Regions from separate parts of the Pseudoalteromonas sp. SR43-7 genome, predicted to be linked through region 1. Evidence: predicted binding sites of a transcription regulator. Region 1 holds the regulator's gene; each other region holds the start of a gene.
The links. The regulator FliA, encoded in region 1, starts transcription of late flagellar genes. The targets are predictions, from matches to a motif close to CTAAAGNTNNNNNNNNNNNNGCCGATA.
Positions count from the first base shown of each region.

Region 2: the regulator FliA is predicted to act here: its motif matches at 3,092-3,118, upstream of H5087_RS19910 (DUF5610 domain-containing protein).
Region 3: the regulator FliA is predicted to act here: its motif matches at 9,136-9,162, upstream of H5087_RS14455 (DUF4402 domain-containing protein).

Region 1 covers NZ_JACJDY010000016.1:39,655-53,203, reverse strand. Annotated here, with positions in the region: gene H5087_RS13100 (chemotaxis protein CheW) at 1-50, opposite strand, end outside; gene H5087_RS13095 (chemotaxis protein CheW) at 75-866, opposite strand; gene H5087_RS13090 (ParA family protein) at 870-1,640, opposite strand; gene H5087_RS13085 (flagellar motor protein MotB) at 1,653-2,612, opposite strand; gene H5087_RS13080 (flagellar motor protein) at 2,614-3,378, opposite strand; gene H5087_RS13075 (chemotaxis response regulator protein-glutamate methylesterase) at 3,371-4,534, opposite strand; gene H5087_RS13070 (chemotaxis protein CheA) at 4,593-6,812, opposite strand; gene H5087_RS13065 (protein phosphatase CheZ) at 6,828-7,601, opposite strand; gene cheY (chemotaxis response regulator CheY) at 7,619-8,002, opposite strand; gene H5087_RS13055 (RNA polymerase sigma factor FliA) at 8,043-8,753, opposite strand; gene H5087_RS13050 (MinD/ParA family protein) at 8,780-9,640, opposite strand; gene flhF (flagellar biosynthesis protein FlhF) at 9,633-11,114, opposite strand; gene flhA (flagellar biosynthesis protein FlhA) at 11,136-13,247, opposite strand; gene flhB (flagellar biosynthesis protein FlhB) at 13,320-13,549, opposite strand, start outside.
Region 2 covers NZ_JACJDY010000047.1:254-4,704, forward strand. Annotated here, with positions in the region: gene H5087_RS19900 (RNA-binding protein) at 615-1,094, shown strand; gene murI (glutamate racemase) at 1,057-1,857, opposite strand; gene H5087_RS19910 (DUF5610 domain-containing protein) at 1,923-3,062, opposite strand; gene trmA (tRNA (uridine(54)-C5)-methyltransferase TrmA) at 3,225-4,322, shown strand.
Region 3 covers NZ_JACJDY010000019.1:23,322-36,870, forward strand. Annotated here, with positions in the region: gene H5087_RS14410 (hypothetical protein) at 207-737, opposite strand; partial or broken gene H5087_RS20180 (VOC family protein) at 1,089-1,229, shown strand; tRNA gene H5087_RS14415 (tRNA-Arg) at 1,400-1,474, opposite strand; gene H5087_RS14420 (FlgO family outer membrane protein) at 1,547-2,215, opposite strand; gene H5087_RS14425 (FlgO family outer membrane protein) at 2,223-2,915, opposite strand; gene H5087_RS14430 (FlgO family outer membrane protein) at 2,929-3,522, opposite strand; gene H5087_RS14435 (SPOR domain-containing protein) at 3,579-4,208, opposite strand; gene H5087_RS14440 (hypothetical protein) at 4,219-7,116, opposite strand; gene H5087_RS14445 (molecular chaperone) at 7,151-7,981, opposite strand; gene H5087_RS14450 (DUF4402 domain-containing protein) at 7,992-8,474, opposite strand; gene H5087_RS14455 (DUF4402 domain-containing protein) at 8,478-9,080, opposite strand; gene H5087_RS14460 (SPOR domain-containing protein) at 9,196-9,750, opposite strand; gene H5087_RS14465 (SPOR domain-containing protein) at 10,120-10,803, opposite strand; gene galU (UTP--glucose-1-phosphate uridylyltransferase GalU) at 11,456-12,334, opposite strand; gene H5087_RS14475 (thymidylate synthase) at 12,358-13,209, opposite strand; gene lgt (prolipoprotein diacylglyceryl transferase) at 13,223-13,549, opposite strand, start outside.

The sequences.
Region 1 (13,549 bases):
TCGTTATTATCCGCGTTTTTATTTGCTGACAGTAATTTATCTTGATTCATGCTATTACCCCGTAATGGTCATTACTACTGACGGCTATCTAAGCCTTTCTCTAATAATATATTTAAATTATCTACGTCTATCAAAGCACACATTTTTTCTTTTATAACGCCAGCAAGCCATGGGCGCTTGCTTTTATTTGTACGCCATTTTACATCTTCTTTACTCAATGTAATGTTATTTATCAACTTTTCAGCTAATAAACCCCACTGGCTATCACCTAGTGTAATCAAATATTGATAATCTAAAGATGCCTCTAATTTATCATCATATTTTTCTGGCATAACCCAACGCGCAGTATCAACAACATTGAGCTTTTCTTCTCTGTTGAGCATAACGCCTTTAAACCATTTCGGCTTACCAAACAAATGATTTACTTCACCTAATTGATGTATTCCACCAAGTGCTTTTAATGGCACAGCCAAGGTCAAGCCAGCAACTTCAAAAAACAGTGCCTGAAATTCACCATCAAAATAGTCTGATTGGCTAGTAGTTACAATCTCCAGCTCTGGCTTTTCTATAGTAGTAATTGCAGGTGCTATTACTTCCTCGTCAACCACTTCATTAACTTTTTCAGTTTCAAACGCTGGCTCAGCTATTGGCTCAATTTCAACATTGAGCAAGTCATTATCAAATGTACTCTCTGCTGCTTTTAATTGTTCTTTAGGTTTTGAATGAATATGCTGTTGTGAATCATCTGGGATTTGCTCAAGTAATTTTGCAACTGGCTCAAGGTTATCTACAGGCTCATCTTCACATAACAAAGCCCCGAGGTATTGTTTCATTACTTTTTCATTAGCAAACAATTGCTTACTCATTCATTAACCTTGTTCAATTAAATATTCTAGCAGTGCTTTATATGCGTATACACCGCGCGAGCGAGGACAATACTCTACAGGTACTTTTTGTGCAAAGCTTGCATCTCTAAATTTGGTATCCACCGGTATCACACCTGGCCAAACTTTATCACCATATGTACTTTGCAATGTTTTGTATGCTTCTAACGATGCTTTGGTACGTTTGTCGTACATGGTAGGAATTATAGTATATTGATAATCTTTTGCTTGAGAGGATTGCATCAAATCCATAGTACGCATCATTCTATCAAGCCCTTTGAGTGCTAAAAACTCCGTTTGCACTGGCACTAAAATTCGCTCACCTGCTGCAAGCGCATTGACCATTAACACCCCTAAAACTGGAGGGCAATCTAAAATGGCATAATCGTAATGTTCGCTAATTTTTGCAAGCGCTTTTTTTAGTATTAACCCCATCCCTGTTTTATTACCCATACTTCGGTCAAGCGTAGCTATTGCCATAGTCGCAGGTAAAATATCCAGGTTTTGAAGTGTTGATGGACACAAAGCTTGGAGTATCTCTTCACTTTGCATACTTGTACCACGGGCAAAGATATCGTACACACTGACTTCTAAATCCTCTGAGTCAATGCCAAAGTAATAAGTGAGTGACGCATGAGGGTCTGTATCTATAAGCAACACACGTTTACCTTGTAATGCCAAAATACCGGCAAGGCTCACTGCGGTTGTTGTTTTACCAACCCCTCCTTTTTGATTAGCGACAGTCCAAATCTTCACATTACATCCTAATTACTGTTCATTGCGCGTTGTTATGCGAATACCACCATGAGGCAAACGAATTATTTTTATTGTATCGTCATCTGAAGGAAGTTCAATTTCAGGTTCAATCACTGCAGGCTCATCAGCTTGCCCGTCACTTTTAACCTCTTGTTTTGGCGGTAATCCATACTTAGAAAGTGCGATAACAACTTTACGATTTTCTGCGCGCCCTTGTTCTGTATCGTTACTTGCAAAAGGTGAATATTGGCCATAACCTTCTATCGCCATTCTAGCTGAATTAATGCCTAATGCTTCCAGCTCTACTAAAATTGACGTGGCTCTAGCTACCGACAGTTCCCAATTTGAGCGAAATATTTCATTGCGAATACTTTCATCATCAGTATAACCTCGTACTCTTACATAGTTATCTACTGGTGCAATAATATCTTTAACAATCTTGACGACCTGTTTTGCTCGAGAGTGTGCAACTGAACTACCACTTGAAAATAACATACCTGAGCTTAGCTCTATAATCAGCCAATCTTGGTTAAGCTCTAAACTGGCTTCTCCATCACGGATTTCATCAATAAGCGCTGACTGTAATTTAATTAATAAACTATCAAGAGGTTTGCCTAAATACTTTTGCTGGATGTTGCTTGTATCACTTTGGCCGTCGAGTAGCTCAGGACCTTGCTCTTCTTTTAATATACTTTCGCCATAAAGAACTTCTTGTTCAGGTGTCACTCTATCTGTCAATATTCCATTACCGTTGACACCTTCACCTTGCTGGGAGTATTGGCGAGCTGACTTATCAAAAACCTGTTCAAGGGAATCTGACAATATTTGGAATTGTTCTTCTTTATTAATCGCTATCGCATACAGAACCACAAAAAAAGCAAACATAATAGTCATGTAATCGGCATACGATACAAGCCAACGTTCGGTATGTTGACTTTTAGCAGCAGAGTGACGAAGTCGTCGGCGTAACATGTTATTCGTCCACTAAATTAGGGCGCTCTACACGATAGGCTTCAAGCTTTAATTCTATATTTACTGGGCTTTCACCTATGCTTATTGCAATAACGCCTTCAGCAAGCATTTCATGGTAAAGCATTTTTTGCTCTACACGCTGTTTTAACTTATTTGCCATAGGTAAAAACAATAAATTAGCTAAACCAACACCATAAATGGTCGCAATAAATGCCGTAGCAACGCCGGCGCCAAGCATTTGTGGATCGGTAATAAACGACATTGCCTGTATTAAGCCCAGCACCGCACCTAAAATACCAATGGTAGGGCTGTAACCCCCCATTGCTTCATAAACACGCGCGGCTTCAAGCAAACGATCGCGCTCTAGCAGTAAATCAATTTCAAGCGTGTCACGTAGTTTTTGCTCTGAGCAGCCATCGACAAGTAAGCTTAAACCTTTTGCTGCATACGCATCTGGGTGAGCTAAGGCTTCATTCTCAAGCGCTAAGTAACCTTCTTGACGTGCTTTATGAGACCATCGTTTAACTTGCTCTATTGCGTCTTCAATATCGTATTGTGGTGCAACAAAAACCCACGAGCTCATATTTAGCATTTTTTTGAATGTGCTAGCAGAGGTTTGCAACATAACAGCGCCAAGCGTGCCACCAAGTACAATAATAAGCGCAGGGCCATTAAATAAAGCTGAAACAACACCGCCTTCTAAAGAATAACCTAAACCTATTGCACTAAGTGCTACCAATAGTCCAAATATTGAGAGTTTATCCACAACCTACCTCTCTCATTATACGTGCTGCAACATCGCTCAATGCTAAGCTTTCACTTGAAAGCCCCGCATTAGCAATTGCTTGGGGCATTCCATAAACGACACAGCTTTTCTCATCCTGTGCCCAAATAGTTGCCCCCGTTTGTTTTAACATTCTTGCACCATCACGACCATCAGCGCCCATGCCTGTTAAAACAATAGCAAGTACATCACCTTGGTACGTTTTAGCTGCACTAGCAAACGTTACATCTACGCTTGGTTTATAACTTATTCTCTCGCTATGATCTTCAAATACGCGCAGCGTTCTATTTGCTCCACGCCCCTCTACCATCATCTGCTGTCCGCCAGGCGCTAAATAAGCAGTTCCTGGTTGTAAGCGATCGCCTTGTTGTGCTTCTTTCACTTTTATTTGGCACAAACCGTTTAAGCGCGCTGCAAACGCAGGTGTAAATGCAGCGGGCATGTGCTGAATAAGTAAAATAGGGTGAGGAAAATTAGCAGGCAATTGAGTCAATATAGTTTGCAGAGCAACAGGACCACCTGTAGAAGTACCAATAGCTAAAAGTTGATATTGTTTTCCACTTGCTCGCATTGAGGCAACATTTGAACTTGTCGATGCAGCAGGCGCAGCTCTTTGAAAGCTTCTATCAGGCTGCTTGATTTGAGTTGTTGACGTGCTTGCTCTTTGCGAAAGTGAACTTGTTGGTTTAGTTGAAATGACTGGTTTAGCTGGTGTTGCCGCTCTAAATGTTCGCGGTAAACGTCTTCGCCCTATATCTTTTACTTTACTTTGCAAAAGCTTAATTGCATCTTCATTATTGCGCGCAATATCTTCAAATTTTTTCGGTAAAAAATCCATTGCGCCAGCATCTAACGCATCAAACGTTGCTGTTGCACCATCACGTGTAAGTGATGAAAACATTAAGATAGGAGTTGGGTTACTCGCCATTATCTCTTTAACTGCGCTAATACCATCAAGCACTGGCATTTCGACATCCATGGTGATCATGTCAGGACGCAATTGAGCTGCTTTCTCAACAGCCTCTCTGCCATTAACAGCAAAGCCTATAACTTGTATATCGCTATCTTGCTCAAGGATTTCGCTTACTCTACGGCGAAAAAAGCTTGAATCATCAACAACTAAAACTTTAACGGCCATTTAGCTCTCTTATTAAATTTATGCGTAGGTATATATTAAATATATACCTACTTTATTATTAGCCTGCGTAATGTTTTAACATGTTTGGAACGTCTAAAATCAGTGCAATGCCGCCATCCGAAGTTATTGTAGCGCCTGCCATACCTGGCGTTCCTTGAAGTAACGCATCAAGCGGCTTAATCACTACTTCTTCTTGGCCAATTAATGAATCAACAACAAAACCAATTTGTTGCGTACCAATTTGTACAATAACGACGTGACCTTTAGATTTTCGCTGAGAACGATCTGAGCCTTTTACTAACCAATGCTCAAGGTAAAATAACGGTATCGCCTTTTTACGCACAATAATTGTTAATTGCCCATCAACTACATTCGTCTTCGTTAAATCCAAATTGAATATCTCACTAACACCAGCCAGTGGTAACGCAAATGTTTGTGCGCCAACAATGACCATTAATGTCGGTAATATAGCCAAGGTAAGTGGTACTTTTATTTCTAAAATAGTACCGACACCAAGTTCAGACTGAATGCTTACTGAGCCATTAAGTTGCGTGATCTTAGTTTTAACTACGTCCATCCCTACACCACGGCCTGAAATATCAGATATTTCTTCTTTTGTAGAAAAGCCAGGTGCAAAAATCAGGTTATATGCTTCGGTGTCAGAAAGTCGACTCGCCTGGTCATGATCGAGTACGCCTTTACTAATTGCAATTTTTTTCAGTTTTTCAGCATCCATACCTGCACCATCATCTTTGATGGTTAGCAAAATATGGTCGCCCTCTTGAGACGCTGATAAAGTAACATTACCTGTTCTAGACTTACCTGCAGCTTCACGGACAGCGGGCATTTCAATACCATGGTCAACTGAGTTTCTAACTAAATGCACAAGCGGATCGGCAAGTGCTTCAACTAAGTTTTTATCTAGATCGGTTTCTTCACCAATAAGCTTTAAATCAATATCTTTATTTAAGCTACGTGCTAAGTCGCGTACAACGCGAGGGAAGCGACCAAATACTTTCTTAATTGGTTGCATTCGCGTTTGCATAACCGCACCTTGAATATCCGCAGTCACTACATCTAAGTTAGAGATTGCTTTACCCATCGCTTCACTGTCTGAGTTAGTCGCTAAACTAACCAAACGATTTCGTACAAGAACTAACTCACCAACCATATTCATAATTTGATCGAGTCGTTTTGTATCTACGCGAACGGTGGTTTCTGCAGCTGGTGGCGCTGATTTTTTTGGAGCTGCTGCTGGTGGTGCTTTAGCTGCTGGCTTCTCTGGCGCTTTTTCAACTGGTTTTGGAGTAGGAGCTTTAGCTGGCGCAGCTTTTTTTACTGGTTCACTCACTTGTTTAACTGGCGGTGAAACAAGTTCAGGTTGTTTTGCAGCTGGCGCACTTTCTATCGATTTAGGAGCAGTGCCTTTACCATGAAGTTCATCAAGAAGCGCTTCAAATTCGTCATCACTAATTTCATCATCTGATGAATTAACTGTATTTGCCGCTGGTGTAGCTGGTTCTACAGGTGTTTTATTGGCATCATTTTGTTCAGGTTTGCTCGTAACTTCACCAAAACTGCCAACACCATGTAACTCGTCTAATAAGCTGTCAAATTCATCATCAGTAATATCACCACTAAAATCACTACTACTTGCTACTGGTTTTTCAACTGCAGGACCTTGTCCTTTACCGTGTAGCTCATCAAGTAAGCTTTCAAATTCGTCTTCAGTTATTTCATCTATTTCAGCATCGCTAACCGAAGGCGCTCCGCTAAATAGTTCATCAAATGCAAACGGATCTTCATCATCAGCTACCGGTGTATCCACCACTTCATTATGAGGTTGTTCAACCTCTGTTTGTGAAGAGGCTTCAGTGGCTTCGGCTTCTGTTGGAGGTAGACCTAAGATATGAAGAGTATGAAGTAATTCAGGATCTGCAGGTTCAGGCTTGTCTCTGTTTTGGATAGTCGCAAACATCTCATTAATGGTGTCTAGTGCTTGTAAAATAACATCCATTAACTCTGAGTTGACTGTTCGCACGCCTTGACGTAGTAAATCAAATACGTTTTCAGCACCGTGACAAGCATCAACAAGTTCTGTCATAGCTAAAAAGCCTGCACCACCTTTTACAGTGTGAAAACCTCTAAATATAGCGTTTAGTAACTCGGTATCTTCTGGATTATTTTCCAGCTCAACTAACTGTTCAGATAAAAGCTCTAGGATTTCTCCAGCCTCTACAAGAAAGTCTTGTAAAATATCTTCATCGACTTCAAACATGCAGTTACTCTCCTCTTAGAAGCCCAAACTTGATAAAAGATCATCAACTTCATCTTGATCAGATACAACATCATTACGCGATTCTTTATCAATAATAGGGCCTTCAGGACCTGCTAAAGTTTGTGTGGCAACTGGTTCTTTTATTTTTTGTTGTTCTACTTTATTCGCGGTGCTGTTAGTGTCGTCTTGTTCAGCAAACGCAGTTAAAAGATGCAGTAAACTTTCTTCTACTTCCCTAACAAGTTCAATAACACGGCGAATAACTTGACCTGTTAAGTCTTGATAGTCTTGAGCCATTAGTACATTTGTCATTAAGCTTTGAAGCTCATCAGTCTTATGATGAGAGTTGTTCATAAACTTATCGATGCTATGGCAAAGTTGCTTAAACTCACCAAGCTCAATCTCGCGGCTCATTAAACGATCCCATGTCGGTTTGATATGAGATATTTCGTCCGCTAACTGTTGGGCTATAGGAAGACTCGCTTCCACTGCATCCATTGTTTTATTAGCCGCATTTTCTGTCATTTCTATAACATAATTAAGCCGCTTTTTAGCATCTGGAATCGCATCTGTCGTTATATCAGTTAAGCGAGTATCAAGCTCAAAACTTTTAAGGGCTTCGTGCAGTTGACGAGTCAACTTTCCAACTTCAGCAAATAATTCAGATTGCTCTTTAGAAGCAGCCTCTAAAATCAACTGATTTGCTTTGTCTTGCTCATCATTTTCTAAAAAAACAACGAGCTGACGAGCTTGTTCTAACGTTATTTGAGGCGCAGCTGGTGCTGGCATAAGCCTCTCCCCCATCATTAGCCTAAGCGTTCAAATACTTTTTCTAATTTAGTTTTTAATGTTCCAGCCGTAAATGGCTTAACAATATAACCATTCACGCCAGCTTGCGCCGCAGCTATTATTTGTTCTTTTTTAGCTTCTGCCGTTACCATTAATACAGGGATATGTTTTAACTTCTCGTCTGCACGTATTGCTCTTAAAAGATCAATACCCTGCATTCCAGGCATATTCCAATCCGTAACTACAAAATCAAACACTTGATTTTGCAACATAGGCAAAGCTGTAGACCCATCATCAGCTTCTTGAACGTTAGTGAAACCTAAGTCACGTAACAGGTTTTTTATAATGCGTCTCATCGTTGAAAAATCATCAACTACAAGAATTTTCATGTTTTTATCCAAAACATCCCCCAGTGAGGTATTAACCTTTGTTTACTTACTACTAATTTATCCAGTCATTGATTTTAGCTTTAAGCTTAATCATCGCCTGACCATGTATCTGACTTACACGCGATTCACTTACATCGAGTATATGTCCTATTTCTTTTAAATTCATTTCATCGTTGTAGTACAAAGAAAGCACCATTGCATCACGCTCTGGTAATGACTTAATTGCACTTAGCAAAGACTCATTAAACCTATCATTTTTAACATTATTAAAAGGTTTATCTTGTGCTAAATCTTGGCCTACAGGAGTAATAACATCCTCATCTACACCAAGGTCTTCAATGCCTAATATTTTACTCGTATTCGCATCATTTAAAATATGATGGTACTCATTGAGCGAAATTTCAAGTTTTTCAGCAACTTCTATGTCCGTTGGTTCGCGGTTCAGACTACTTTCGAGCTCAGTAATTGCTTCTGCAACTTGCCTGTTTTTACGGTGAACTGAACGAGGAGCCCAATCACCACGGCGCATTTCATCAAGCATAGCACCGCGAATACGAATACCTGCAAAAGTTTCAAAGCTTGCGCCTTTTGTTGCATCAAAGTTTTTCGAAGCTTCTATTAAGCCTATCATTCCTGATTGAATTAAATCATCAAGTTGAACGCTAGGTGGTAATCGAGCAATTAGATGACATGCCACTTTTTTAACAAGTGATGCATGCTTCTCAACAATCACATTTAAATTTTGTGTTGATTGATATCCCATAGCTCTATTCACCAGTGTTGTCATAATTAACCGTTTACTAGTTTCTCAATGAAAAACTCTAAATGCCCAGATGGTTGGTTGGGTATTGGCCATTTAACTGCTTTTGTTGCCAGCGTTTTAAACGCAAGAGCGGCTGGCGAATTTGGAAAGAGCTCTACTATTACTTTTTGACGACGTGTTGCTTTGCGCATATTTTCATCATAAGGAACCGTTGCTACTAGCTCCATTGATACATCTAAAAAGCGGTCGGTAACTTTAGATAGCTTTGCAAACAATTCAGTGCCTTCACGCATACTGCGCACCATATTGGCAACAATTTTAAATTTATAAACGCCGTGCTCACGACTTAATACTTTAATAAGTGCGTAAGCGTCGGTTATTGATGTCGGCTCATCGCATACAACAACCATTACATCTTGCGCTGCACGCGAGAAGCTCAGTACCATGTCTGAAATACCAGCAGCTGTATCTACAATTAAAATATCAAATTCGGTATTCAATTCGCTAAACGCACGAATTAGCCCAGCATGCTCAGATGGTGATAATTCAACCATACTTTGCGAACCCGATGTAGCGGGTACAATTTTAATTCCTGCAGGGCCTTCAACTAAAATTTCATCAAGCTCACATTCACCAGATAAGACATGTGACAAGTTACGCTCTACACGTAAACCAAGCATCACATCACAGTTTGCTAAACCCAAGTCAGCATCCAGCACTAATACTCGATTACCTTGCTGCCCAAGCGCAATAGCTGTATTTAGAGAAACATTTGTTTTCCCTACTCCACCTTTACCACCGGTTACAGCGATAACTTTTACGCCGTTGTTATTGTTTTGACTCATTTTGCGCAGGCCGCTTGCTTGATCTAATACTGTGTTAATCATACATCCCTACTGTGCTTGGCGCCACTGCTTGGTGCCTTGAATGTTGTTCTTTTGTTCTTTTTAAATATAATTGCTCAGCCTTTTTAACTAGTTTCTCAGCATTTGCAACACGAATATCCTCTGGCACTCGTTGACCATTAGTAAGATACCCTATTGGAAGGCGATTTTGAATCGCAATACTAATAATCTCACCCAAACTTAATGATTCGTCTAACTTAGTGAAAATACAGCCACTTAACTGTACTTTTTTAAAGTGACGTACAGTTTCTTGCAATACATTAATTTGTGCTGTCGCGCTAAGTACTAAGTAGCTGCGAATATCTACACGTTGGTTACGCATTAACGTGTTTAATTGCTCAGTTAAACGTAAATCTCGCTGGCTCATACCTGCTGTGTCAATTAATACTAGACGTTTATTTCGTAAATGATATAAAACTTCAGCTAATTCATTAGCATCTTTAACTTGCTTAACACCACAACCAATAATACGACCATATGTTGCAAGTTGTTCATAAGCACCAATTCTGTATGTATCAGTGGTTATTAACGCCACTTTATCGGCACCATATTTTTGTGCGCCTAGAGCTGCAAGCTTAGCAACAGTCGTTGTTTTACCCACACCTGTTGGACCCACTAACGCATATACACCACCTTGGCGAAGTATTTCATTATTGGTTGTTTGCATTTGATCTTCGACCATAGTTAACAATGCTTTCCAACCTTGCTTACGAGACACATCATCAGGTACAAAACATGCCATTTGCTGTGCTACTTCTTTATCGATACCCATACCGACTAAACGGTCAACCATACAAGCGCGTGTTGGATCGCGACGCGCCATATCTTGCTGCATCAAGCCTGATACTTGGTGCTCAAGTAATTGACGAATTGCGTTCATTTCTTCACGCATTGTTGTCATTTCTTCGCTTTCATTATTAGGTGCTTGTTGGCGAGTGGTTACTGGGCTATCTAAATCATCAAAGTCGCGGTCTAAATCATCAAAACCTAAGCTATCCGCTTGAGTTTGTGGACGAACTGGCGCAGAAGCTTCAGGAGCAAACATATTTTTAGTACGCTGCCCCATATTAGGTTCTTGATAGTTATCAGTAGTATCAATACCCGATTGTGAAAACATTGATGCAAGCTCAGGAGAACGAGGACGCGGTGATTGACGCTCTAATAATGCTTGTAGGCTGTCAGCAACTTTTGCTTGAGGCTCAGGCTTGGCACGCTGTGGCTCTGGTTTTACAAAATTATGGATGCTTTGTTGTGGCGCCTGAGTACGCGGCTCTGCAGGGCGTTGTGGTTGCGCTGCTACTTTAGGGGCTGCTTTGTCATAATCAACTGCCGCTACAATTTCTACACCGTTAGCCAGTTTTTTATTTGACATAATAACCGCATCAACACCTAACTCATCTTTAACTTCTTTAAGTGCTGTGCGCATATCTTTAGCAAAAAAACGTTTAATTTTCATGATTCAACCCCTGTTAAAATCTTATTGTTGGCCTACCGAGCTTACAATTTTGATCTGTCTTTCATCTGGTACCTCTTGATAAGACATCACTCTCAATCCTGGAATGGTGTACTTAACAAAACGAGATAACACAGTGCGTAACATTCCTGACGTTAGCAATATAGAAGGTTCGCCGGCCATTTCTTGATTTTGATGCGCTTGTGTCAATGACACTTGAAGTCGCTCTGCAAGTCCTGGCTCAATACCGGCACCTTCATCGCCTGCATTTTGTAATGACTGATGCAACATCTGTTCCAACTCAGGCGCCAAGGTTATGACAGGGATTTCTGATGACATTCCCACCGCATCTTGAACAATTAATCTACGCAGTGAAATACGCACTGCAGCCGTTAATACATCAGGGTCTTGACTACGTGGGCCATACTCAACAAGGGTTTGAACAATTGAGCGCATGTCGCGAATAGCCACGCCTTCATTTAATAAATTTTGTAGTACTTTTACAATAGCAGTTAATGGCAATACATCAGGTACTAGTCCTTCCACTAAGCGAGGATGGCTTTTAGCAAGCATATCAAGTAGGTTTTGAACTTCTTCATGCCCTAGTAATAACGCTGCACTGTTAGTTAATAACTGGCTAATATGAGTGGCAACTACCGTGGCTGAATCTACAACGGTATAACCTAGTGATTGTGCTTCATCTTTTTGATCAGGCTTGATCCATACGGCATCAAGGCCAAACGCAGGATCTTTTGTTTCAACCCCTTTAATTGGACCAAATACTTGTCCTGGGTTAATCGCTAGCTCGTCGCCATGCTTAAGCTCGCTTTCACCGGTTGAAACCCCCATTAATGTTATTCTGTAAGCGTTAGGGTCAAGCTCTAAATTGTCGCGTATATGTACCGGCGGTACTAAAAAACCAAGCTCTTGAGAAAGCTTTTTACGCACCCCCTTAATACGATTAAGTAGCTCACCACCTTGTGATTGGTCTACTAACGGAATTAATCTATAACCGACTTCTAAGCCAATTACATCAACCTGCTGAACATCATCCCAGCCTAGTTCTTTTTGTTCTTGTTTATTAGCAACACCCGTTGCAACGCTTCCGCCATTAGCGGCCTCTTCAGCTTCTGCCGCAGCAGCTTTTAATTTACTTTGCTGTGTGTAGTAAGCTAAGTAACCCAGTAACGCACCTAAACTTAAAAAAGCAATATGCGGCATACCAGGCACTAAGCCCATGATGATCAAAATACCAGATGCAATAAAGAGTGACTTTTCGTTGCCTAGTTGTTTCTTAAATTGGTCCCCCATATTGAGCGACTCATTTTGGCGTGTTACAACAATCGCGGTACCAATTGAAAGCAGTAAAGAAGGGAGTTGAGCAACTAAGCCATCGCCAATGGTAAGTAATGTATATACTTCCATTGCATTGCCAAAACTCAAATTGTGCTGGATCATACCTACAAATAAACCACCAACAATATTGATGATTAGTATAACAATACCTGCAATCGCATCACCTTTTACAAATTTACTCGCACCATCCATTGAGCCGTAAAAATCAGCTTCGCGAGTTACTTCCTCACGGCGGTCACGCGCTTGTTCTGCGCTGATAAAGCCTGCGTTCAAATCGGCGTCAATTGCCATTTGTTTACCCGGCATTGCATCAAGGGTGAAACGCGCAGATACCTCAGAAATACGACCAGCACCTTTAGTAATTACTACAAAGTTAATAATGATCAGGATTAAAAATACAACCAAACCAACAGCGTAGTTACCACCAATAACAACTGAGCCAAACGCTTCAATTACTTTACCGGCAGAATCACCACCATTATGGCCTTCAAGTAATACAACTCGAGTACTGGCAACGTTAAGTGCTAAGCGCATAATTGTAGCGATTAGTAATACAGAGGGGAAAATACCAAATTCAACTGGCTTCATCGTGTAAACAGTTACAAGTAAAACCACTAATGCTAGAGCAATATTAAACGAGAAAAGGATATCGAGTAAAAATGGCGGTAGTGGTAAAATCACCATTCCCAAGGCAGCAAGCACAAGCAAAGGTGTACCTACCCCTTTGGCATAGTCTTTTTTGTCTCTGTTAAGTTGTTGTAATACCGCTTTAAAACTCATAATTCTACAATTTCAAAAAATTGACACTACGTAGAATTTGCAATAACTATTCCAAGTTACTCAGTTAACGGTTTAATACTTGTAGGCATCGGGGATTGGCAGCTTTTTATTGAGTTTAGTTGGACGTTTTCCGCGCCCTTTATTAAAGCGCTTAAGCTGAAATACATACGCTAAAACTTGCGCTACTGCGGTAAATAGCTGATCGGGTATTTGCTCTCCTACTTCAGCCGTATGATAAAGCGCTCTGGTCAACATGGGGGATTCTAATATAGGTACTTCATTCCCTATTGCTACTTTTCGGA
Region 2 (4,451 bases), on a different contig from region 1:
TTGCCAAAAACGAATTGACTGTGCGTTATTATTTTCACTTTAAAAAAGTAAAATCAAAACAGCTCAAGGCTGAATCTTTTAATAACATATGGTCACTCAGTTTCAATTGAGACTCTAATTTGTTTGCCTCGCTACCTAAATAGCTTGGCTGTTAGAACTCAATCTGTACGAGTGCCCACACAGATGATTGCTTTATATTGTTAAAGAACGTTTTGAGTCGCTTTAGCGTCTCAAGGGATGCGAATAATACACCCTTTATTTTTTGAGTCAACACTTTGTTTTAAATTTTCTTTTGGAAGATTTAAAACCGAAGTTTTATTTAACTCTCTGAGTAGTTCGTGCCTCGCTATGCGTTGGCCTTTCCCGTCTCAGTGGGGTCGCATTATAGGGAGATCCGAAAACAGATCAACCCTTTTTTTAGATCTTTTTACTGTTCGAACAAAAATAGAACAAAACCACGTAAAACCACATGAAAACCCGTCTAAGATGATGCTTTTTTATGCTCTTATTTATTATTTAATACAAATATCATTGCTATGTTTGATTTAGGCGTTAAGATAGCAAGTTCACAATGTTAAATTAATGTTTATTTCCTGTTTATTGGTAGATCTAAAATGAAATTACCCGATCAAAAATCTTTTATCTTCTCTGTTATTCTTGCTGTAGTTGGTTTTGTTGTTGTTGAGTTCGCTTTAGGCGGCTTAGCTTTAAACCCTGCATTACTATTTGGTGCTGGTTTATTAATAGGTGCGATTGCTATTGCTGCAATATCATCTGATGTGACTGAAGAAGCTGAAGTTAAAACAAAAACGCTTTATGTTGGTAACCTTCCTTATCGTGCAAACGAAGGTGTGGTTCGTGCATTATTTGAAGAACAAGGCAAAGTATTCAATGTTCGTTTATTAAAGGATAAGAATACTGGCAAACGTCGTGGCTTTGGTTTTGTTGAAATGGCGCAAGCTGATGCAGACAATGCAATTGCTAACTTGAACGATAGCGAGTTCCAACAACGTACTTTAAAGGTACGTGAAGCAAAACAAAAACAAGAAGATGATTCTAATGCTCTACGTACTGAGACGGATCAGTCAGTGTAACTAGCTTTACCGCTAGCTTATTGCTAAACACATCAGCCGTTGCATAATATTGCAGCGGCTTTTTTATGTCTGTTTGTTTATCCACACATAAGTTAAGTTGGTTAAGTAGAAAGTTGACTCTATTTGCTATCGCTAGACCTGAATCAAGTAATTTTACATTCCCTTCAAAATACTGACTAATCGGCTCTGCTAATATCGGAAAGTGCGTACACCCTAGTACAAGTACATCTATTGTTTTATCTATATGTAGTTCATCAAGTACTTGATACAACTTATTTGTATCTAAAGAGCCTGTAAAAAAGCATTCCTCAGCTAACGTTACTAATTCAACACTGCTATACAGATTAACGATCACATTACGTGCATATTCAGCAATTAATGTTTTTGTGTATGAACTGGCGACCGTTGCCGGTGTGGCTAACAAGCCAATATGATTTGAGCGTGTTAATTCTGCCGCAGGCTTTATTGCTGGCACAACACCTACAATAGGAATATCCGTAATTTGGCGAACAGCGCTGAGTGCAGATGTAGAAGCTGTATTACACGCTATTACAATTAAATCGACGTTAAGCGTGTTGGCTTTGATGAAATGAATAAGTGAACATAATCGGTTAATTATAGTTTGTTGGGATTGAGCACCATAAGGTAGTAATGCATTATCCATAAAATAGCTGTACTGAGCATTGGGGATACTTTGCTTGATATGTTCAAGTACAGTAGTTCCACCAATACCTGAATCAAAGACCATTATATGCGCTGACAAACTACCGTTCCTACTTTACTTTAAGATCGGCAGTTTGCCATGAGGTTTTTATAAAAGAAAGTAGTTTAACTTTGCGTGGTTTCTAAATCAGTAAGCCTGTCGGCTGCCGAATTTAACTGATTAAGGTTTTCGAACATAGACTTTGTGTAATCTACTAACTTATCTATTTGTTCCTGATCTTGATTTAACCATTGGAGAATGCCAGCTAGCTGATTTTGTAATCCAAGCTCACCCGCTTTTTCAAAAGCATTTTTAAGGTCGTCATTAAAAGGGGCTAAACCCTCTGCTACTTGTTTTTCTGGTGCTGGTTTATATTCTTCATAGCTTTTAACTGTTGCTATTGTTTTTGTTTGGCGTAAATCCATAGAAAAAGCCACCAGCTGATCGCTGTCTAAACTCAGCTCTTGCGCTTGTTCAAATGCTTCATCTAAATCACCACCAAAAAAGGTTTTACTTAAATCTTGTAAGTCTTCCATCATCGCATTAATAGCTTCTTGCTCTTGCTCGTTTAAGTCACCATTTACCGACATCGAAAATGATACCTGTCGAGATTGCGATGATGAGCTTGCAAACGACTCACTATTACTATTTTGCTGATAGCCACTTGCCGATTGAGATTCAAATGCATCAGCAAAGCTAATACTTACCTCATCGCCTTCTGCGGTAGTAAATTTATACTCTGCATTACTCGTCATACTGACGTATTGGGCCTGGCTTATATTTACGCTGGCAGGTTGTGGGTTAAATAACGACTCTTCAAACTTATCCAGCCCATTGTAAATTCCCTCTTTGGACTTATTAATGCCCTCTTCCATGTCATCATTAAATACGCCTGTACCTTTGAGTTCATCAACAGCGTCGTCAATCCCTATTTGGACGCCTTTGCGCGCATCGCCTAACATATCTTTGAGCTTTTCGTCATCAGCGCCGTTAGCTTTTGCTTTATTAACAGCACTACTTACAAAATCGAGTACGTTTTTTACTATTTCATCAAAATCAAATAGTGGTTTATCTGCTTTTTTTTCTGCGATAGGCAATCCAAGCTGCTCAGCCATTTTATCGCCAAGCACCTTTGCGGCCAACTCTCGGCCTCGTTGTTGATAGCTATCTTGAGGAGACGTAATTGTAGGTTGCTGTATATCAGCTTTATTATTGAATTTATTGATGTTGTTGTTTGGCGTAAAGCCATAATTACCTATTTTCATGATTCGTCTCCTAAGCGTACGTAGTTTATTATCGGCTATAACAACAAAAACTAAAGTACAATGTTCAATAAAACAGCATAAATGCTAGCCAAAACTAGACAAATACGCAGCGCTCCCTACAATAGCGCCGATAAACAGATCTTAGATAAGGTAGTAGCGTTAATGGCAGTTATTAAAATAGATACCACACAGTACCAAGCGCAGTTAAGTGAAAAAGAGCAGCGCATTAGTACGCAGTTTCAACGTTTTGGTGTGGAGCAACTAGAAGTATTTAGCTCAGAGCCAACTAACTACCGCCAACGTGCTGAATTTAGAGTATGGCACGACGGTGACGATCTGTTTCACATTATGTTTGATCAACGAACAAAAGAAAAAATCCGTGTTGATACATTTGATCCAGCAGCGCCTCTAGTAGGTGAAATAATGCAGGTGATGATTGAAAATCTTAAGCCTTGTGAAATATTACGCCGTAAGTTATTTCAAATCGATTACCTATCAACGCTAAGCGGTGAAATTTTAGTAAGCTTGCTTTATCACAAACCACTAGATGATGAATGGTTAAGTGAAATTAAAGCACTTAAAGAAAAGCTTAGCAGTAAATACAAAATTGACTTTATAGGCCGTGCTCGCAAACAAAAAGAAATACTAGGTGATGACTTTGTAACTGAACGTTTAACAGTTAATGGGCAAGAGCTTATTTATCAACAAGTAGAAAATAGCTTTACTCAGCCTAATGCAAAAGTAAATATTAATATGCTGGAGTGGGCACAAGATTTATGTAAACCACTTAAAAATGATTTACTAGAACTGTATTGTGGTAACGGTAACTTTTCAATTGCATTAGCAGGTTCTTTTAATAAAGTATTAGCGACGGAAATATCAAAATCATCTGTTCATTCTGCTCAGTACAACATTGCTAAAAATAATGTAGAGAACTTAGATATTATTCGTATGTCGAGTGAAGAGTTTACTCAAGCAATGAATGGCGAGCGTACTTTCTCTCGTTTAGAGGGTATTGACCTTAAAAGCTATGACTGCCAAACCATATTAGTTGATCCACCGCGCGCGGGCATGGATGAATTAACGTGTGACTTAGTAGCTAACTACGAAAGCATAATTTATATATCGTGCAACCCTGAAACCCTAGAGCGTGACCTTGATCACTTAACACGTACGCATAACGTTAAGCGCTTTGCTATATTTGATCAGTTCCCTTATACGCATCACATTGAGTCGGGCGTTTTCTTACAGCGCAAATAAATACGTTCAGTAAACGTTACCCATAAAAAAAGCTCCTTAAGGATAATGCCGATCAGTTAAGAAAATGACCGGTTGACCGATCCAAACGATCATGCAAAATCCGTAGTTAGGAAACTAACTACGGATTTT
Region 3 (13,549 bases), on a different contig from region 1:
CAATGGTGGACTCATACTCAAATAGTACAGGTGAGAGTTTACTGCTAAAGCACTTGCACCAGGCATTATTCCGAAAGGGTAAACGGATGTGACCAAAAGCTAGAGCATACTTTTCTCTAGATTAAGGAGCGCATTCAAAGAACTTGACCCAATAGAGATGAGATATTTTATTGTATTTCCATAAAGCTTCGTAATAGCGCAACAAATTACTTATTTTTATTAAGTAGTATTATTAAATAATTAGGCAGAGGTCGAATAAAATTAAAAACAATGTAGCCAATAACTGCAAAAACTCCCCCTCCAATAATTGGAATGATTGGGCCAAAGCCTATACTTGCCGCAACAGCATACCCCAGAAAATAAGCGGGTTTATAAATCCTAAAAAAAACAGCTGCTACCAGAATTGAGGGTAGCGCTAGCATCGAAACAAATTCTACATAACCAGCATAAAACAGTGCGCCGTTAACGAGTGCATAAAGACCGGCTCCAGCAAGTTGAAACCAAACGTGTTTTGGGTAGATCTTACCGTACTGTTTATTTATAAACGTCCCTAGTATCCAGCTCAATACGGGTAAAATTATTACTCCCCACCAGTTGGATATTGCAGGTAAGCTAGAGTCATTCAGTAAATGATGCGAAGGAACGCCGCTGTTGAAGTGCTGGTATGCTAAGTAGGCTACTACGTAGGCAATAACCATAATGACTAGCAATGAACGAGAGTCTTTGGTTTTATACATTTTAAAGCATCCTTGTGAATTATCTGCGATAGTTACTAGTGCGCAAAAAGTCAGTCTTGCGATTCTTACACCCTATCACGTCGAAGGTTTTCCACTAATATGGTTTTGTAAGCAAATATGTAATGATGATTATATTTACTCAGAAAATTTGTACTGCGGGCTACGGAGACATTTTTTTGATAAATTACACTATGGTTCTTCACTAAATATAATTTAGTAACTTAAATTATTTAAATTGATTTAAGTCATGTGAAAACAAGTTACGTATGTCGCATTATGGCACTTATCCGTATTTCGGTTTCGATCTATAATCGGTAATTCAGGCTCAATTAATTAAAGTCTAGAGGTAATAATTTCGACCAAGAGCCAACAGCTGAGAGTTATTTATTGCAAGAAGCTGTTTTACATTATTCGTCTGATAATAAAATTAAACTTTATTGGGCAGGTGAAAACCGGGCTAATCCACCTTGGCGTGTGGAAATATGTATCTAACAAACGATTAATGTTGTAACTATCTTTTATGTCAAAGATAGTCTTGAATATAGTTGAGCCACTTTAATAAAAAGACATCTATGAACTTTTTTAAATTTCAATTTACGCTGCTATAAATGCGCTATACAGAAATTAAAAAAAGGAGTAAGAAGTCTAACTTATTGATTAATTGGTAGCCCCTACAGGAATCGAACCTGTAACTGCCCCTTAGGAGGGGGCCGTTATATCCATTTAACTAAGAGGCCACAAACAAGCTGTGTGCTTAGGGGTGTGAATTATAACGGCATCTGGTTTTTTATATCAAGCGACAACTGAACTTAATTGCTTGATAAGTATATATCTTCTTTATTTAGTACGTAAATTGGGATTAGTTTTCGACTACTCGCGACAATTTTTTTTGTATGCGCGTTAATTACACGTGTATTTACAACAACAGCATCACTGCGATAAATTAAAGTACCCGCTAATACATGGCTCGCCATTTGATCTTCGCTAAGCTTTTCAATATCGCGCGAGAAAGCAAAATCACCACGGCTATTTACATCTATTGTTTGGGTTGTTTTAAAATCAACCACGCCATAACCAAACTTTTGTAACTGATGAATTAACGTTTCAGAAATTTGATTACCCAATTGATTACTTTTAGTAAGCGACGAATCAAGATCGACCAAAGTAGTAACGGCAATATTAATATTGGTGTTGGTATCACTTTCAAATTCAAGCGTATCAACCAAATCAAGTGCCATTTGTTCCACATAGTTAGCAAGTGTTTTATGGTGCTGAAGTGGTGTAAATTGATTGCCGTTAGCATCGTTTTGAGTTGATTTTTGCTCGGCTATTTTACGCATACTTGCTAGGTCATAATTTACTTGTGTGGTTGAAGATGTATTAATTTCGGCACTTTCATTATTTTGAGTGAAGGCACAACCGGCTAAGTTAGCTAAAGCAAAAAAAACGATAAAGCGGTTAAATAATTTACTATACATAATTATCTCACTTGCTTGCTTGTTTTAACATTATGCCATCAGTGCGATAACTACTATTAAGCGCATCAACAACCGACTGTGGAATAAACCCTTGTGCAGAACCTACTACGGCCTTACTTTCTAGCCCAACAATACGTGCATTAACAAGTACACCACCTTGATGGTTTACAAGCGTACCGGCTAGTACATATTTAAAGTTTTGATCTTGGTTTAGCTCTAAATAGTCGCGACTAAATACAAAGTCGCCTGTTGAGGTGACACGCATATAATCAGTTGTTTTAAAATCAATAACGGGTACACCAAAGCTGTGTAGTTCATGCATGAAGCTTTCTGCAATTTGGTTTCCTAGTAAGCTACCATCGTTGTAGTCTTCATCTAAAAAAATAAAACTCGAAACAGCTAACGGTGTTTGTTCACTTACGTACTGTAAGTTTTCAACCATGTCTTGCATTATGCCGCGCACATAGTGGTTAATATTTTTGCGCATTGGCGGTGTTGCTTTTGTGTAGTTATCTTGTGGAGCCATTCCTGACTGAAATAAGTTATCGTCAGAAACAGGCGATGCAACGTCGCGTTGGTTACTCACTAGTTGGTTACTTTGCTCACTTTGTGTTGGTGTGGTGTCTGTATTCATTGTGCCTAGTATTTGAGAACAACCAAAGCCCAGTGGTAAGCATAATGTAATTAATAGGTTTTTCATTTTGTGCTCCAAATTAGTATTCGCTTCGGTATAAAAGTCCGTCACGCTGCTGAATTTTCTCATTGCCCCACATTACATTAATTGGGATCTCGGTACTTCCCGCAGAGAGCACCTGTTTATTTTCTATATTCACAAGCCGTGCGTTAACTATGTATGCATGCTGCTGGCGAGTCACTGTGCCGGTGATAACTAAGTCAATATTTTGGCGATTACGTAATTTGCTTAAATCGCGACTTAAAATACTGTCTGAATTTTCTGATAAAGAGAGGTTATCCCCAAGTCTGTACTCAACGGTGTGATAACCCAGTTGAGTAAATTGTGTAAGCAGACTTTCTTGGATCTGCTGACTTAAGCCTGAGGCCTGCCCTGTCACTAATTTTGTATCTAGTGCATCTGCATAAAAGAAGCTACTAACGCCAACACGTGCATTAGCATTTAACGCTCCATTTAGATGGTTAAGTTGCGACGTTAAATTAACTACATAGTCATTAACCGTAAAAGGAGCCATGGCTGCTTTAGGTGCGTCTGTAGGCACACTTGGTTCTGGTGGTGGCACCAAGTTACAAGCAGCTAAATTTAAAAATAATAAAGGCAGTAAAAGGCGCATAATTGCCATCCTCTTCAAAACATACTGAAGATAAAGCAATTTGTATGCCGACTTAGCTATTGTGCGATAAAGGGCTGATCTACGTAATAACTAACTAAACAATTTATATTTTGGCTCTTTAATTTTTGACAGTCAGCCATGGCGTTTTTTTTGTCTATATATGCGCCTAGCTTTAAGCGGTTATACATAACTCCTTTTACATTTATTGTTTCAACATTCATCACAAAATTATCGCCTAGTAAGCTAGGAAGCTTTTTCTGTAATTGCCTAAAAGCTAAAGAGAGTTGTTCTTTTTGCGTTATTGAAAGCACTTGTAAAGCAAATTTGGGATTAACTGGTTTTGTTACTTGTAAATTGGAGCGATTAATTGTGTTGGTATTAACACTTTCTGCTTTTATTACTGGTGCGTTTTTCTGCTCATTTTCTTTTGCAATTGTATTGAGTTGTAATATTAGTAAGCTTAAGTCTTCTTCAATAAGTAATAAACGCGCAAGTTCTGGCTTCATATTTTGCCACTGCTGGGAGCTCATTTTTAGAGTTTCAAGTTCCTGCTTTGTTATTTTTACGTAGCTTTTTTCGTCAGTTACGTTGGTCTGAGTAGCACTATTATCAATTGCTTTATTGTTCGCACAACCATAACTTAGCAACATTGCACTGATTAAAAATATACATTGAACTCTTTTCATCCTAATTCCTTTAATGAAGTATTTTATGCGTTTCAACAACACACTTTAATCCTTGCGCTTTTACTGAGTCGCATACAGAGATAAGCGCTGGCGAACTGTTTGTTGCGTACGCTAAGGCTAAAATAAATTTATTTTTAGCTTTATCATGTATATAAAAAGCTTCTTGCTGCTCTATACGTGGTGCTATTAAACGGTAATAAATTTTTAAAATATTTAACGAATTAAAACTTCCTGCATTGGCAATGCTTCCTGTTGTTGCACTGAGCGCCTTTAACGTTAAATCAACACCCATTACTACATCTCCTTGAGCCGATAAATTAACTGTTATATTTTGAGTATTTTTTAGCTGCTTGCGTTGTTTATATTCATCATCAATTACTGCTTTATACTGCCCCGGTTTAAGGTCTGTAAATAAATAATAGCCATCATATGCTGCTTGAGTTTGTGCAACTTGATCCCCTTTCTCATTCAACAGCGCTATAGTTGCAAAGGGTTGGATCTGTGTTGTTTCCCCTTTTTGTTGATAAACAACTCCCTCCACTTCACTGGCATTATTTAATGCGAAGTCCATATACTCAACTAAACCAGCCCTTGGTGTAATAGAAAAGCCCTCGTTAGCTGGTATTAAAAACGGATCTTCAAAACTATTTCTATCAAGTATTATATCTGTTGTACGATTTGCTGGCATTGAAGTTAATAGTGCAACGCCGTGTTCGTCTGTAATTGCTTGACGATAATTGTGAACGCCTTTTACTTTTACGCCACCAACACCGTGCTCATCATCATCCATAATACCGTTATTATTTTGATCTAAAAATACGCGTAACATTAAGCTACCCGTGTTAGTTAAGGTGCGCTTAGAGGCAAAATATGTATTGTGTTCAACATCAAAACCTAAGCTAAAGCGACTATAAATACCGAGCCGCCAATCATCGTTACTGTTGTAGTTTAAGTTACTCGTTAAACTAAACTTATCGCTTTGCCAATTGAGCCCTAATTCTGCCGATTGAATATTATTACGAAGTGAATCAGTTAAAGTAAGTTCCGCTTGTAAATCTCGGCCCAAGTTGCGGCTAAACTCAGCCTCGTAACTAACAAGCTCACTTACTGGCGATATACTATAATCTATACCAAACCTTGTGTAGGTTCTCCCAAAGCGCTTTTGAAAACGTGTTGCTCCAAAAGTACCCTCAGAGCTATCGTCTTGTTGCCACAGCAATTGGTTACTTAGTGCAAATCCTGAGTATGAGTAGTTGAACTGGTTGCGTACTTGTTTAAAACGCCCTCTAGTATCACTATCGTCATATAGGACGTTATTTTGATAAGAAAGGCGTCCATAAGTATTATTCATTAGCCCACCAGCTAAATTTATTTGGTAGCTGTTAAAATCTTGCTGCTGTTCGTCGGTACGATTTGTAGCGCTAAAAAGTAGTGATTGTTCGGCAATTTGAGTTCGGGCTGTAAATTCAAATTCTTGTTCATTGTTATTATTTTTTTCAACATTCGCATTTAATAATAATCGGTCAAATAAGCTTATGTTGGTACCAAATGCATACTTAAGTAGATCGTCGTCTGTGTTTTTTTGACCTGATGTAGCAGTGTATACAGATACATTATCTGTAAGCCCTTGCTCATATCTACCCGCAACTTGCCAACCCTGCCCCTGCGAACTTGAAACATTGTTATTTAATAATTGCTTGCCTTGTTCAGTAACCGACAATTCATAGTTACCTTGTCCCTGCTTAAGTTGATTTCCGTCCACAAAGTAATAATCACTTTTGCGCTCAACTTGACCTTGAGGCCCATAAAAAATAAGCTCAAAATTATTAGCTCCAAATAATAGGTCTATATTATCAAAAATATAACGTCCATCTGCGAGGCTAAGCTGCTGGTCTATTAATATTTCATTACGATACAGTTCTACATCCCAACCTGGCTGTATAGCACCGCTTAAGTTAACTTGATTATTGACTATTTTTCTATTGGTAACATTATTAGAAACTTTAACACCTCGGGCATACTGACTACTGTAACTATTACCAACTTGCGTGGCGATGACATCACCAAAAGATATTTCAGTAGGCATTAAGCTGTTTTTTATTTCTTTGTCTAAGTTTTGCTTTGTAAACGTTAACCTAGAGTTGGTAAGTAAGTCAGTACTTCGTCCAGACAAAAAATACTCTGCAGATAAATACGCAAAGTCTTGAGTGCCTAAAAGTGAATAGTTCGTAGAATGTCTATCATCGTTCGCGGTAAAATTTAGTTGTAAGTCGGCAACCGGAGAAGATAGCGCTTTATATGGGCTAGCTTTCCATGGCAGCGTTGGTGGCGAACTTTTATTAGGCGATTTAAGATTGCGCGACTGCCTATATCTTTGTTGTTCAACTGGTAAGGGGCTCTTTGAGCTTATAAGTAATTCTAAATCTGGGTAATCAATATTAAACTCTAGATTTAAAGCATTATGTAAACTTTGAATATCTACATAAATATCATCTTCAATGGTAATTTGATTTTTTGCTAATAAGTAGCTCTGTGTAGGACTAGTAAATACTGCGGGTGTCACCGCTGCATTTAGAGAAAGAGGTTGTTGATTTGCTCCAACACCTTGAGCAATTCGATTGCTAGCATCAACATTCATTGCAAACTGTAAAATATCAAATAAGTCGCTTAAACTAACTTGTACACTTTGCTCGCTTTTAATTGCTGCAACTTCACCTAAGTAGTATGAGTTTAAATAAAGCGAAAGTATTAATAACTCGCCTGTAGCGATACGCTGTTGCTGATTTTCTTTGCTTTTATAATTAATTGCTTCCACGGGCTTAGTTAGCTTTAATTCAATTGCGCGCAGTGTTGTTAAAGCATCGCCTACGGAAGAATTGGGATTAGCAATTACACTATTACTAAGCAAACTACTTATGCTTAGTAATAGTGTATACAATAAATTATTTAGCCTCATTCACTGTTAAAGCATTAATTGATTGTGAGGTTAAAGGCAGAGTGTATTGTGCAAATGTAAGGTCTTTATATTCTTGACTGCCTTCATATTTAAAAATAACTTTTCCTGCTTTATCTAAATTTTTGTCACTAAATAAACTAAGAGTAACAAATGCATTATCCACTTCTGGATAAATACTTAAATTACCAATTTCTGCAACTTTAACTTGCTCGTTATTACTATTAACAAAGTAGGCACTCAATTTACCGTAGGTACTAAACATACCTTCTCGTTTTATATTCAATAAAAACTGAGGACGTTGATTGCTTTCATTTAGTACTACCTTAGCTTGCTCTATAGTAACTTCTGGCTGTTTCATGTCTTTACGTAACAAAATAGGAATGCTGTAGCTCATAATCATATTAACTTTTATTGAGCTTGTTTTATTAGTATTTTCACCCGGCAATGCTTGAAATAAAAGATGAGAGCGATACTCACCAGAAGCCAGATCTTTAGGTTTACGTATTGCTATTTTTACTGTTTGTTTTTCACCAGGCGCTAAACGCATTTGTTTTGGTGACAAACGTGCCATTGAGCTTAAACTTTCACTTGTAGCCTCCGCCAACTGTATGTAGCCACCGCTAGGTTGCGCTTGTTTCTCACTCCATAAAACACGATATGTTTGATATTCATTACCCGTATTAATTACGGTAACTTTAGCGGTTCGTTGACGTTCATCGAAACTAATACGGGTTGGAGAGATAAGTAAATTTGCGTATGCATTTTTTCCTAAAATACATACACTCAGTGCGAGGAGCACTACAACTTTATAAAGCATGTTTTGTCCTTTAGTAATCAATCGTAATTTCTAATTGGGTGTCGGTAATAAAACGACCATCTAAGTAACTTTGGCTAGTCCCTGTCGTTATTAAACGGCCACCTACTTTGAGTAGAAGCTCTCCAAACTCATCGCTAGCCTGCGTTCTTGGTAAATCCACTAATACAACCGAAAACTTGGCACTATTAGCCCCAAGTACTTCACTTTGTAATGTACTGTCACTCGTTTTGTTAAACGATATTTGAGTAAGAGGAGGTAAATCGGTAAATAAAAGTTCTGCAGGATTACCCTCAGTTAATACGTAAATATTACCAAATTTGGTTATTTCACCCTCATGGCTAATGGTTATAGAACTTAAGGTATTATTTTGAGGGATAACTAAAGTGCCAAAATTAAGCGCCTCTTGCTGTATGCTTGCGCTATAAACTTGCTCGCTAAACGTTAACGAAAGCCAAGCATAAACATACAAAAAGCGCATTACTTGTTTAAACACTAATTAATATGACACTTCAATATTAAAGCTACCCGAATACTCACCATCAGGGTAATCCACACTTGATGCGTTTGAAGAAGTAGAAAGAGTCGCGCCTATATTAAATGATACAGTGCCATCAGCACTAGCTTGTAGGTTAGGAGTACCTTGCGTATAAAGCGCGCCTGCATTTGTTCCGCTTGTTATAAAGTAAGTCCAAGCACCTACAGTAAAATCAGGTTCATTTAACCCTTGGCCAGCTAAAGGTAGTATTAAAGTATTTACTGGGTCTGTAATGGTTAAAATAGAGTTTGGTACGACATCTGACACACTAAAAGCGCCAGCTTCACCATCTTCAATTATTGAGATACTCGCAGCGTTACCAACTGGATTATCTTGTGAAGTAACAGGGCTCGCAGCTGGATCAGGATTAACTGTCAGCGTCGCTTGTTCACTGCCTGTTGGATCTGAAATAGCACGAATAGTACCAAAATTTAAATCGTTATCTTTTGTGAGTACTACAGCATTTTGTACCGTTACTTTCGCTTCAAATGATTCTGTAGCAGCATAAGTGCTAAACGAGCTGACCACGGTGGCTGCAGCTAATGCAGATAAATAAAACTTCATGCTAAATCCTTATAAGAAAATGGGCTTTATCAAATATTTGCCCAACTATAGTTAGTATCGACTACTAGTACAAATACTTTAATACTATATAAGTTTAAAAGGTCTAATTTTTTAATTATATTGGTTTCCCTACAAAAGCAGCAATATTACATGCTTGATCAAGCTGATTAGCTAAATAACAAAACGTACTTACTTGAGCATCGTTTTTAAATGGACCTACACGTAATCCATACAAAGTCATATTATTATTTTTACGTTCAAACATAGTAAAATTAAATTGAGTAAATGCACTAGGGTATAATTGCTTAAGCCTTTCGACTCTTGCTCTAACAAGCTCTGGCTTTAAATACCAACCAAGCTGTGCTCCAATTTTAGTTTCATCTGTTAAGGTGAGTTCTGAATTTTGTAAGTTTGGTGTTTTTACTTCGGGAGTGTTATTTAGTGCCGTCGGTTCCAAATTCTGTGAAGGCTGATTACCATAGGTGATATCGGTTTTACTTTGCATGAGTAAAGGAGGATTTTCAGTTAATTCACTTTGAGACGATAACGCCATAATTAATAGCTGTAAATCATCTTCCATAGCAGTTAAACGACCAATGCTTTCTTGTTGTAAGTGCCACTGCGAAACATACTCTTTTACTTGTTTATCAGTTATTAAAGAATGCTGCACGCTCTCGTTATTTACAGTTGCGCTGCTGCATCCATATAAATTAAAAGATAAGAATAAAACTGATATTAAATGACAAGACTTAAAATACCGCATTGCAAAATGCACTCTACTAACCAAGATAATAAATCAAAGCAAATTTTGCGCCAATTTATAGCAACTTTTTAATTAAGTAGTCTATTTTGAAGTAAGAAAACCGAGTTGATAACAAAACAAAATTGCGTTATTTAATTACTATCACTAATTATTGCTGTATTGATCTAGCTACTGCCTCCGTGCACTCGTATATCAAAATTATTAGCGATAATTGCGTCAGGTTTAATCCCCAAGATTGATTAGGTATTATTACAGATTGATATTACGTAATACGGGCTACAGCCTTACTGGCTTATCGGTGTAGTTACTTACTATGCAATCGAGTTTATACAGCTTGAATACGTCACAGTCTGCTTTTGCATTTTTAAAGTTTTGGTAAGAGCCAAGTTTTAGCCTGTAAAACATTTTGTTGTTTATTTTGGCGGTTTCTACGTTAGTCAATATTTTGTCTCTAAACAACGGTGCTGCTTTAGTATTTAGCTCTTGCCATGCTTTAGCCACACCTTGCTCTGAGTCAACTGAAGCTACCTGCAAAGCAAATACATGTTTTGGTTTATTTAATTTTACAGCTTGTTTTTTATTGCTGTAGTTTTGTTTAACTTGTTGGCGTGATTTAACATTACGTGTGTTTCGAGGTGAGCGTACAGACTGGCTGCTATACCCTTGATTAGCCTGCGCAATAGCTTTGCTGTTTATAATATCAATATGATTTACGAGGTAAGTTATTTCTTTTTCTAACCTTAAGATTCGCTCTATACCTTCGCGTGCTTGTTGCCACTGCATTGCAGCATCTTTTAGCTGAGCAAGCTCCAAGGCAGTAATTGAGACGTAGTCAGGCGAGTTACTTTGAGGTTGTTCGTCAATGGTTTTTATTTCAGGCGTAACGCTGCATGCTGTGCCAAATAAAAGCATTAGCAAGCTAAGTAAAAGCCCAATGTTATTTTTTTTATATATAAACATGTATTTGCTGTCCTGAAAGCAGTGTTTTCACTACATTTCAGTTAAACATTCTCACAAGAAAGCGTTTAACTTTATTTAAGCTGTGAGCTATAAAACTTAGCTCTTCGCATGCTTGTCAGTGTTTTGTAAAACACAACGTTGCATACTCCCACCCTTCCTTGAGAACATTATTTAATACAAATTCAATGCCAGTTAACACAAACTTTACAACATAAATAACAATATGTCTGTAATGACTTAAAAACTTTTATTTTAGAGCTACTCCTTTCCTTATTTTATTCTAGGGCCTGTTGACCTTTCATGATTAAAATTTGTTCAATCTAGGGGCCATTTAATCGCGGCGCGAGGTTTGTAACCTAGTGGGCTAAGTAAAAACCGAGTAAAGCTTCCGCGTCCTGCTCACGCCCCTTACCTACATCCATGTAGGCAACAAAGAGTAAATTGCCCCGAGGCAGAACCCTTCGGGCAGCGCATGTTTGGCATCTATGCTACGTTATCGCCTATTTATGGGGAATAACCACACTACATAGGCTCTGCCTTGCCTAAATACCAAACAGCCTGCTGCAAATTTAACCTCAAAAGATAAACAGGCCCTGATAAAACTCATAAAAAAGGCGCCGATATAGGCGCCTTTCATGTTTTACGTTAACTGTTAAATCAGTTTTTTAATAAATGATTTTAATTCATCGGCAAATTCATCGCGACGAAGTGCAAATTCAATCGTTGCTTTTAAGTAACCAATTTTACTTCCACAATCGTGGCTACGGCCTTTTATAGCGTATGCATCTACTTTTTCGTGTTCCATTAACATCGCAATTGCGTCAGTTAATTGAATTTCGTCGCCTGCACCTTGCGGAGTTTTCGCAAGTAACGGCCAGATATTTTCGCTTAATACGTATCGACCCACTACAGCTAAGTTTGATGGAGCTTCATCTACTGGCGGCTTTTCTACCATATTAAGAATTGGCGAGCTTTCACCTTGCTTTAAGTCAACATCACCTAAATCAACCACACCAAACTGGTTAACTTGTGCCATTGGTACTGGTTCTACCATAATTTGACTGTGCTTGGTTTTCTCAAAATTAGCGATCATTTCTGCTAAGTTATCTTTTTTAAGATCGCTCTCTACATCATCAATAATTACATCTGGTAAAATAACTACAAACGGTTCGTTACCAATAATAGGCGCTGCACAACTAATAGCATGGCCTAAGCCTTTTGCTTCACCTTGGCGTACGTGAATAATGGTTACGTCTTTAGGGCAGATTGCTTGCACTTCGGCAAGTAGTTGCCGCTTAACACGCTTTTCTAAAGTAGCTTCTAGTTCAAAACTTGTATCAAAGTGATTTTCGATTGAATTTTTACTTGAGTGAGTTACTAACACTATTTCTTTAATGCCTGCAGCAACGGCTTCGTTTACTACATATTGAATTAAAGGACGGTCTACCACTGGCAGCATTTCTTTAGGAATTGCTTTAGTGGCTGGTAACATACGAGTACCAAGGCCCGCTACTGGGATCACTGCTTTCATTTTATGTTTTCCTTAATCTTTTATTATACTGAAAATGGATATTGAATCGCTTCATGGCATTGATAGCCTGTTACTTCAAAGTCGTCTCGTGTTACCCACGTTTCTATGTCTTCTAATGATTTAATTTTTGGATTAATTTTTAACTGAGGTGAATCAAATGGCTCACGCGTTAACTGCACGTCTCGCATCAGTTCAAGTTGGTTTTCGTAAATATGTGCATTAGCAATTTTATGATACGCCTTACCCGCTTTGTGGCCGGTAATTTGAGCCACTAACGCAAGCAATACAAAACACTGAATTTGATTAAAATTAAGGCCAAGTGGCACATCACAGCTTCGCTGGTATGACGTTAAATATAGCGTATCGCCAAGTAACGAAAAAGTGTGCGTATGCATACACGGGCGCAGGCAACCAAGCTCAAACTCACCTGGATTATAAAACGTAATTATTTCACCACGGTCATCAATGCCATTTTTTAAGTTATTAATAACTTTGGAAAGCTGATCGAGTGTTGAACCATCTGGACGTTGCCAACCACGGCCTTGTACGCCATAAACACGCCCCATGTCGTCCTCACCTTTACGGTTAGGATTATTAAGCCATGCGTTGTTATCGTTCGCGTTGGCATCCCATGTTTTACAGCCAATTTCACGAAATTGCGCAGAGCTGTCGTAACCGCGTAAATATCCTAGCAATTCAGCAATCGCTGCTTTGTAGTAGCTTTTTCGTGTAGTGATCATCGGAAACTGATTATTAGCCACATCGTATTCTAAATCAGCATTGATAACGGTTAAACAACGCGTACCTGTACGTTTATTTTCGACCCACTGCCCTTCGTCAACAATACGCTGACATAATTCTAAATATTGTTTCATGCGTTACTTCTTATTATGCTTTAGCTGTGGTTATTTGTTTAGGTTGTTTATATGCCCAAATTAATAAGCCTAAACCACCTACAATCATTGGTAACGAAAGTATTTGTCCCATTGATATAAAGTCGGCAAATAAACCTAATTGTGCATCGGGTTGGCGGAAATATTCAATACAGAATCTAAACACGCCATAGCCTAATAAAAACACTCCGGCTACACTGCCTGCTGGGCGCGGTTTTTTAATAAACCATTGCAGGATTAAAAACAGTACTAAGCCTTCAAAAAATGCTTCGTATAATTGCGATGGGTGACGCGCAAGCGGACCGCCCGTTGGAAATACCAT